Regions from separate parts of the Latilactobacillus curvatus JCM 1096 genome, predicted to be linked through region 1. Evidence: predicted binding sites of a transcription regulator. Region 1 holds the regulator's gene; the other holds the start of a gene.
What was found. Region 1 encodes LexA, which represses DNA repair genes until DNA is damaged. Its sites were predicted from a motif close to CNAACANNTGTTNG; they were not measured.
Positions count from the first base shown of each region.

Region 1 (4,878 bases):
TCACGCAATAATAATTTAATCAGTGTGGTTTTACCCGAACCAACTTTTCCGACAATGCCCAACGTTTTACCTTGTGGCAGAGTGAACGCCACCTGTTTGAGCGTTGGTTGTTTGTCGCCAGGGTACGTAAATTTTTGAACAGCATAATGAATATCGCCAGTTGCTGGTGTTTGAATCGCATCCGGTGCTTCGACAATGGTGCTGGTTTCTTTCAAAAGTTGATCAACCCGATCATAACTCGCATTGCCCCGTTCCAAGACGTTGAACAAGCGCCCAATCGCAAACATTGGCCAAACAAGCGCCGCGATATAACTAATGAACGAAATCAATTGACCAATCGAAATGCTGTGATTCATAACCAACGTCCCGCCATAAATGATTGTTACAATGTACGTTAACCCGATAATCAAACTGATGGCGGGATCAAATAAACCATCAATCATATTCACACGTTTATTAATCGCAATTGTCTTCGTGACAATCTCGTTGAAATCTTTAATATCAGCTTCTTCTTGGCCAAACGTTTTTAAGACTTTAATCCCAGAGACACTCTCTTGGGTTTTATCATTCAACCGTGAAAAAGCCGCCTGTGATTGCCCAAACGCTGTGTGTAAATGTGCACCTAACCGTCGTGACGCAACGGCCAACAAGGGCATTGGAATCAAGGCCATCAACGTTAAGCGCCAGTCAACGAAAATCACCATCGCAATAATCGTTGTCCCACCAGTGATGATTGAATCGGCAAAGGTTAAAATACCGGCACCAGCCACTTGTTGAATCGCGGTTAAATCATTCGTGGCATGTGCCATCAAGTCACCTGTCCGATGTTTTTGGAAGAAGGTCGTGTCCATCTTCATGAAATGCCAGAACAATCGACTCCGCAATGTCCGTTCCAGTTTAGCCGCGCCACCCCAAATCCGGGTCCGCCAACCATAGCGAAAAATATATTGTAAAATCGCTGCGCTTAACAAGACGCCGAGCCACATGATTAATTTTTGGGCCGTTAATTGTTTGGCGTCCATTAAATCAACCAGGGTCCCAATCACTTTTGGTGGCACAATTTGGACAATCGCCACGAGGACTAAAAAGATGACGCCCCATAAATAGCGGCGGTATTCTTGTTTAAAATACCACCCTAGTTTTTTAAAAATTCCCATGTTGTGCTCCTATCCTCTAAAATTCGATAAGTCCTATTATAACAATCTTAATTAAGCCGGACAATCATTTGTATTTCCGTTCTTATTATGATAAAAAAAGAGCTTCTAACAAACGACTTGTTCGTTAGAAACCCTTTTAAAACCGACTTGACTGTTTTATTTTTTGTTGCTACGTTTTTGTTGTGCTTTCATTGAGCTCATCATCTGATTTAATTTCTTTTCAGATGGTTTTTGACCCATTTGCATCATCATAGCCTTTAACATTTCTTCGTTAATTGGTGGATTGTCTTGGAAATACTTCTTCATGTAAGCACGTGCGCCAAAGAAACCAGCGACTGCGCCTAATAAAGCCCCAATGACAAATAATAAAATGCCTAATCCCATATCTTATGCACCCCTTCCTAATTCAGTTCACTTAAATAGTTTACACATAATTAACCTAAAAAGAAAGCGGAATTCTAAGATTAATCGTCACGCAAGCCTTTTTCCCGTTGGATATCCTTCACTTTTTCAGGAGTGACTTCCTTACCTTCTTTGTCATACACTTGTAGCATCTCAACTTGTGAGCGGAAACTTTCGCGGAAATCCTTTAAATAGGCATCGCGCAGTGTTTGACGTTCTGCTGTTTCAGCTTCAGTTAGTCCTTCAGCTTTTGCTTTGTGTGCTAATTCATTAATTCGGTCTAATCGTTTTTGATCCATTGCCATCTTGTTGCCCTCCAATTCAACCTATTTGTCTATTTTGGACTAAAATCCGTAAAATGTCAAAAAACACGAACGCTTGTTTGAAATCCCGCTATAGGTATGCTAACATATAGCTATTAGAACAAATGAGGTGCTCTTATGACGAGAACAGAATCCAAGCAATTAGAGGTCTTGCGTTTTATCCATGACCGCGTTCAAGATAAAGGTTATCCGCCAACGGTTCGTGAAATTTGCGAAGCCGTTAATTTATCCTCTACTTCTACCGTTCATGGCCATTTAGCACGCCTTGAGAAAAAAGGCTTTTTACAAAAAGATCCGACTAAACCACGTGCCATTGAATTAACAGCAGCTGGTTTGACAGCAATTGGTGCATCACAGAAGAAGATTCCGGTTCTCGGTGTTGTTACAGCTGGGGTGCCCATTTTAGCGGTTGAAGAAGCGACCGATTATTTCCCGATTCCACCAAGTCTACAAACTGAACAAGATTTGTTCATGTTGACGATTCGCGGTGAAAGTATGATTAATGCCGGAATTTTAGACGGCGATGAAGTGATCGTTCGTAAACAAGCGACTGCCGATAACGGTGACATCGTGATTGCAATGACTGCTGAAGATGAAGCAACTTGCAAACGATTCTTCAAGGAACCTGATCATTATCGGCTACAACCAGAAAACGATACATTTGAACCCATTATTTTGAATGAAGTTAGCATCTTAGGTAAGGTCGTTGGCCTATACCGCGACAGAATGTAGCTATCAAAAAAGGATTCGCCGTTATGGCGAATCCTTTTTTAGCATGTTCCTTCAGCCAGGTCCTTACGTTTAGCGACTGACTGACGTTACATTTTTTCTTAACGTGCTTTCTGATGCAATTTCTTCCGTCTAGCCACGTCTCGCAAACAACCCGATTGCATCGGTTATTCACCAACCTAAGTTAATGCTCAGACTCTCCCAGCTTAGAAAGACATCCATTAATAATCCATTAATTTGAAGATATCGTAGTCTTTAATTTTTTCGCGACCGTTTAAATCGTTTAGTTCGATTAAAAAGGCTGTTCCGACAACAATCCCACCTAATTCTTCAACCATTTTGATGGTTGCGGCGATTGTGCCGCCTGTTGCGAGTAAATCATCTGTGACCAACACTTTTTGACCGGGTTTGACCGCGTCTTTGTGCATGTATAATGTTGATTCGCCGTATTCCAAGCCGTAACTTGCTGAGACGGTTTCGCGTGGTAACTTCCCTTTTTTACGGGCTGGTGCAAAACCAACGCCTAATTTGTAAGCTACTGGGCAGCCGACGATGAATCCGCGGGCTTCAGGGCCAACGATCATTTCGACCCCTTTACTCTTTGCGTATTCGACGATCTTGTCGGTTGCTGCTGCATATGCTTCACCATCAGACATCAAAGGTGAGATGTCACGGAATGTGACACCTTCTTCAGGGAAGTTGGGCACACTTGCAACGTAATCTTTAAAGTTGATTGCCATTTTAAATTCGCTCCTTAACTCTTTCAACAGTTTGCTACTGATTGAATCCTGCCAGCCAGTCTTTCATCTCCGCGAAGGTTGAGTAAACAAGCTGCTTTTCCATGTCAATTTTAGCTAATCGTTGTTGATAACTCGGTGCACTTTCTAATGCGTGCTTTTCCGGTTGTTCCGCGGCCGAAATGAGACCACATTCTATTTTAACAAATCCTAAGTCAAAAAACACCTGCAACATAAAAATTAATAGCGGCAATTTAATTTTTAGATAAGTCGCTAATTCCCCTAACCGTGCTTTTTCAATTCCTGGATGTTGACGTAGGTAAACCAAGAAAGTCGCAAACTGTTTCTTATCAGGAATACCATCAAGATATGCCGAATACTTACTATAGAAGATAAAGCTGATTTTAGTGGCCTGTTGTTGGCGATAAAAGGCTTCAAATTCATCTAAATCAGTTGGTTCATCAACCACAATCAATTCTGCTTGCTGTGCGACATCGGCTGCTAAGATGGCTTGGCTGCCGGCTGGGATATAACTTTGTAGCTGTGCCAGATGCTTCTCATTGAAAAAGACATAGGTGCCACTAGCTTTAAACAACTGTTGCGTCAACCGATTACTCCGTTGATCGATTAACACTTGCCCACTCGTTTGTAAATCTTTCAGCATCAATTGCAACGTCGTATTGCCGCGCCAAGTATTCTCACTTAGTTGACCAACTAATTTCAACTGTTCCACCGCTTGTAAATCGTCGTACAACGCACCACGGTTAAATGCTAAGACTGCTAACTGCGCTTCTTGATCAACCGCCGTAAATTTCAAATGCTTCTGATCCGCACCGATCTGCTTCACATTGGTGACGGATGGCACCGTCATTTCAATCAAAGGTTCTGGGTTATCCGTGCCATAAGGAGCTAATTGACTGATGGCTTGATAAACATCGGGCGTCACATCAGCTAATGCGAGCTGTAAATCAACCGCCAATGTGGGTTTCGTTGTTAAATCAATCTGATTATCAGCGGCATAAGTATTCATCGCCGTTTGTAAAGCAGCCAATTGATCGACTGGCATCGTTAAGCCAACAGCCATATGATGCCCACCAAAGTGCGTCAACAATGTGCGTTGGGCATCAAGCGCTTTAAAGAGATGATATGCTTCAACACTTCGTCCCGATCCCTTGGCTTGGCCAGTTGCTAGATCAATTGCTAGCACTAAAGTTGGCTTACCGGTTTGTTCAACGATATGACTCGCCACAATCCCCAGCACACCTTCATGCCAGCCTTCATGTGCCAACACTAAGGTCGCACTAGCTTGGTTCTCAGGTGTTTGTGCCATTTCGCTAGCTAGCGCAGTAATTTCTTGCACAAGACCCTGGCGCTTTTTATTTTGTTGTTCCACAAATTGGGCCTGTTCCACCGCTTGTTCTTCATCGAAAGTCGTTAATAGATTAACACCTAAGTTGGCATCACCTAAGCGACCAATCGCATTCAAACGTGGCCCAATCCCAAATCCAATCGATGTGGCGTCAAGCGTTT
Region 1 covers NZ_CP026116.1:858,298-863,175, forward strand. The annotation lists gene LCU_RS04505 (ABC transporter ATP-binding protein) at 1-1,157, opposite strand, end outside; gene LCU_RS04510 (YneF family protein) at 1,314-1,541, opposite strand; gene LCU_RS04515 (DUF896 domain-containing protein) at 1,622-1,864, opposite strand; gene lexA (transcriptional repressor LexA) at 2,000-2,614, shown strand; gene LCU_RS04525 (adenine phosphoribosyltransferase) at 2,833-3,351, opposite strand; gene recJ (single-stranded-DNA-specific exonuclease RecJ) at 3,386-4,878, opposite strand, start outside.

Region 2 (4,878 bases), 770 kb from region 1:
ATGACTTTAATTGGCGAAAATGTGGATCAAGCTTACTTAGCTGAAGTTAAGCAAGTCACGATTAATCAAGAATTGGTCGACACAGTCGGCAAGACCATGTCATTGATTTACACCCCACTTCATGGGACCGGGAAAGTACTTGGTGAACGCGCATTGCGTCAAGCAGGCTTTGAACAATTTACAATGGTCGCTGAACAAGCAGTTGCTGATCCAGAATTTGCAACGACACCATTCCCTAATCCAGAATTCCCACAAACATTCGATATGGCGATTGAGCTCGGGAAAGCACAACAAGCTGACTTGTTGATTGCGACTGATCCAGATGCTGACCGTTTGGGCGCCGCTGTGCGTCAACCAGACGGGAGTTACCAATTGATGACTGGGAACCAAATCGCTTCTGTTTTATTACGTTATATTTTACAAGCTAGTAAAGATGCTGGCACATTACCAGCCAATGCAGCGGCTGTTAAGTCAATCGTGTCAACAGAATTGGCAACGAAGATTGCAGCGAGCTACAATGTGAAGATGATTGATGTCTTAACCGGCTTCAAATTTATCGCTGAACAAATTCAACACTTTGAAGACACAGACGAAAACACCTTCATGTTTGGTTTCGAAGAAAGCTATGGCTACTTAGTGAAACCATTCGTTCGCGATAAAGATGCGATTCAAACATTGGTCTTATTAGCGGAAGTTGCAGCTTATTACAAGTCAAACGGTAAGACTTTGTATGATGGCATTCAAGAATTATATGCGGAATACGGCTACTTCGCTGAACAAACGACTGCAGTTGATTTCGAAGGGGTCAATGGCCCACAACAAATGGCTGACTTGATGGTTAAATGTCGTGAAGAAAGCCCAGTTGAATTTGCCGGCATCAAAGTCGCTTCAGCAGAAGACTTCCAAACACAAACAGAAACTTTTGCGGACGGTCATACTGAACCCATCAATTTACCAACATCTAATGTTCTGAAATATCACTTAGAAGATGGCACTTGGATTGCGATTCGCCCAAGTGGGACTGAACCAAAAGTGAAATTCTATGTGGGGACATCCGCTGATGATGCCGCAACAGCTGATTTGAAGTTAGCAAACTTCGAAAAAGCAATTCATGAACTTGTAAAATAGATAGGGCTTCTGTTTTACATTTCAGGATAACTTACCTATAATAAAGAACAGTAAATAGACGGACTACTGCGTTAGTCGGTCTATTTTTGTAAGAAAAGGGAGGTAGTTTGGTATGGGTATGCATCAATATTTGCAAGGTTTGAATAATTTGGAGACACTAAATCGCGCACCAGGATTGTTTAAATATCAAGAACATTCCGTTGCAGCGCACTCCTTTAAAGTAGCAGAAATTGCGCAATTATTAGGCGATATTGAAGAAGAAAATGGGCAAACGATTAATTGGCAAGTGCTGTACGAACGCGCACTGAACCACGATTATACGGAACGGTTTATCGGCGATATTAAGACGCCGGTCAAATACGCAACGCATGAATTGCGGACGATGTTGGCCAATGTCGAAAGTTCATTAACCGCTAACTTCATTAAAAATGAAATTCCAGATTTCTTACAAGAACGGTATCAACGTCGTTTGAGTGAAGGAAAAGATGAAACTTTGGAAGGGCAATTATTAGCCGTTGCCGATAAGATTGATTTACTCTACGAGTCTTTTGGTGAAATTGAAAAAGGTAATCCTGAGAATGCTTTTCTAGAAATTTTTGCGGAAAGTTTAAAAACGATTATGCAATACCAAAATCTCGCATGCGCCCGTTATTTCATCCAAGAAATCTTGCCAGATTTACTGAGTGAAGACTTCGCAGATCGAGGGAAGCTAACCCAATTAGTGAGACAGACGCTAGCGGAATAGAGTGCTGTTGTCAGTCGCTCAGATTCAGAGCATTTGCCTAACTTGGCGAATTGACGCTATAAGCGGCGATTTGACAAGTGTAGCAAAGCGCAGGAATCTACTGACAACAGCACGTTTCCACACTTTAGTTGAAACGTGCTTTCATTAAGCATCCTTTTCCGGTTAGCTACACCAGCCGCATCATCGACTGCGTCGCTAATCCGTCTGGTTAGGCTAATCCTCAAAGGATAACCGCTTAATGACGCACTCTTTAATCAGCACTCTGGCGAAAGTATGTTCGGTGTGGTAGAATAGTGGATGACTTAAAGGACAAGGAATATTATTCTTTATAAAATCGGTAAGTAGACGTTATGGTGGAGGGCAACTTCTACCCGGCGTCTTCTTTTATCGCTAGCAAATGGTAATGGAGGCTTTTGATGATTGAACGACAGAATGATAACCAATTTGATTTAGTGGCGCCCTATGAACCAGCTGGGGACCAACCAGCGGCAATTGAAACGTTAACTAAGAACTTCGAGGCGGGTGCAAAAGCACAAGTCTTGATGGGGGCGACTGGGACCGGGAAGACCTTTACGATGTCGAACGTCATCAAGAATTTAAACAAACCAACATTGATCATTTCGCATAATAAGACTTTGGCAGGCCAGCTCTATGCCGAGTTTAAGCAATTTTTCCCGAATAACGCGGTAGAATATTTTGTCAGTTACTACGATTATTACCAACCAGAAGCTTATGTGCCTTCAAGTGATACCTACATCGAAAAAGATTCGAGTATTAACGACGAAATCGACAAACTACGGCATTCAGCAACCAGTGCGCTGTTGGAACGCAACGATGTGATTGTGGTTGCGTCGGTTTCATGTATTTTCGGCTTAGGTGATCCGAATGAATATCAAGATCACGTCCTTTCGTTACGGCCAGGGATGGAGATTGAGCGCAATGACTTATTGCGTCAATTGGTGGATATTCAATTTGAACGGAACGACATTGATTTCCAACGGGGCCGTTTCCGCGTCCGTGGTGACGTGGTCGAGATTTTCCCGGCTTCACGTGATGATCATGCGTTGCGGGTTGAATTCTTCGGCGATGAGATTGATCGAATCGTTGAAGTTGACGCGCTAACCGGTGAAGTCATTGGTGAACGCGAACATGTTGCGATTTTCCCAGCAACGCATTTCATGACTAGTGAAGAAAAGATGGAAAAAGCCATTAAGAGTATCAAGGCTGAATTAGAAGGCCGACTAACGGAATTGAAGGCGGACGGCAAGTTGTTGGAAGCCCAACGTTTGGAACAACGAACGAATTACGATCTTGAGATGATGCAAGAAATGGGCTATTGCTCGGGGATCGAAAACTATTCACGGCACATGGAGGATCGTGCGGCGGGGGAACCACCTTATACGTTGCTCGATTTCTTCCCGAAAGATTCAATCATGATGATTGATGAATCCCATGTAACGATGCCGCAAATTCGCGGGATGTATAACGGGGATCGTGCCCGGAAGCAAATGTTAATCGATTATGGGTTCCGATTACCAAGTGCGCTTGATAATCGGCCTTTGACGCTACCTGAATTCGAAGAACACGTCAATGAAATCATGTACGTTTCTGCGACTCCAGGCCCTTATGAAGCTGAACAAACCGATATTCAGGTCGATCAGATTATTCGACCAACTGGCTTGTTAGATCCGAATATTGAGGTCCGGCCGATTATGGGCCAGATTGATGATTTGGTCGGCGAAATTAATGATCGGATTGAAAAGAACGAACGCGTCTTTATTACAACGTTAACCAAGAAGATGTCGGAAGATTTAACTGACTATCTCAAAGAACTGGGGATTAAAGTCCGTTACTTGCATAGTGATATCAAGACTTTGGAACGAACGGAAATTATCCGTGATTTACGGCTTGGTAAGTTTGACGTCTTAATTGGGATTAACTTGTTGCGGGAAGGGATTGACGTCCCTGAAGTCTCGTTAGTGGCAATTTTGGATGCCGATAAAGAAGGTTTCTTGCGGAGCGAGCGCTCATTGATTCAAACAATCGGCCGTGCTTCTCGGAATCAAAACGGGCAAGTCCTTTTGTATGCCGATAAGATTACCGATTCGATGCGCAATGCAATGGATGAAACCAAGCGGCGGCGTTCGATTCAAGAAGCCTACAACGAAGCACATCACATGACGCCGAAGACGATTATCAAACCAGTTCGGGATGCGATTTCGGTTGTTCAATCAGTCGAACACCCTGAAGAAGTCAAGATGACCAACGAGATTGATTTCGATAGTATGTCGAAAGCTGAAAAACTAGAAATGGTAGAACGGTTATCTGAACAAATGCGGAATGCGGCCAAGAAACTGGACTTCGAACAGGCAGCTACGTTACGGGATACCATCTTAGAGATTAAGAGTGAAATTGATTAAAAGAGGTAAAGCATGGCAAATGATAAGATCGTCATTCATGGCGCAAGAGCGCATAATTTAAAAGATATTGATGTTACAATTCCACGGGATAAACTGGTGGTTGTGACGGGATTGTCGGGCTCTGGGAAGAGTTCGTTAGCGTTTGATACATTATATGCCGAAGGACAACGGCGCTACGTCGAGAGTTTATCGGCTTATGCGCGCCAATTCTTAGGCCAGATGGATAAACCGGATGTTGATTCAATTGATGGGCTCAGTCCTGCGATTTCGATCGACCAAAAAACAACGTCTAAAAATCCGCGTTCGACAGTCGGGACAGTCACGGAAATTAATGATTATCTCCGGCTTTTATGGGCGCGGGTCGGTCATCCAATCTGTCCGAACGATGGGACTGAAATTAGTAGTCAATCCGTTGAACAGATGGTTGATCGTGTCTTAGCGTTACCTGAGAAGACGAAACTCCAGGTGATGTCACCGATTATTCGTGGCAAAAAAGGGCAACATAAAAAAGTATTTGAAAAAATCCAACGAGAAGGCTATGTCCGTGTTCAAGTCGATAGTGAAGTCATGGACGTTAGTGCCGAT
Region 2 covers NZ_CP026116.1:90,673-95,550, forward strand. The annotation lists gene LCU_RS00585 (phospho-sugar mutase) at 1-1,128, shown strand, start outside; gene LCU_RS00590 (YfbR-like 5'-deoxynucleotidase) at 1,241-1,873, shown strand; gene uvrB (excinuclease ABC subunit UvrB) at 2,290-4,293, shown strand; gene uvrA (excinuclease ABC subunit UvrA) at 4,306-4,878, shown strand, end outside.
Region 2: uvrB (excinuclease ABC subunit UvrB) is a predicted target of LexA. The motif match lies at 2,140-2,153, and genes of this name have one in related genera.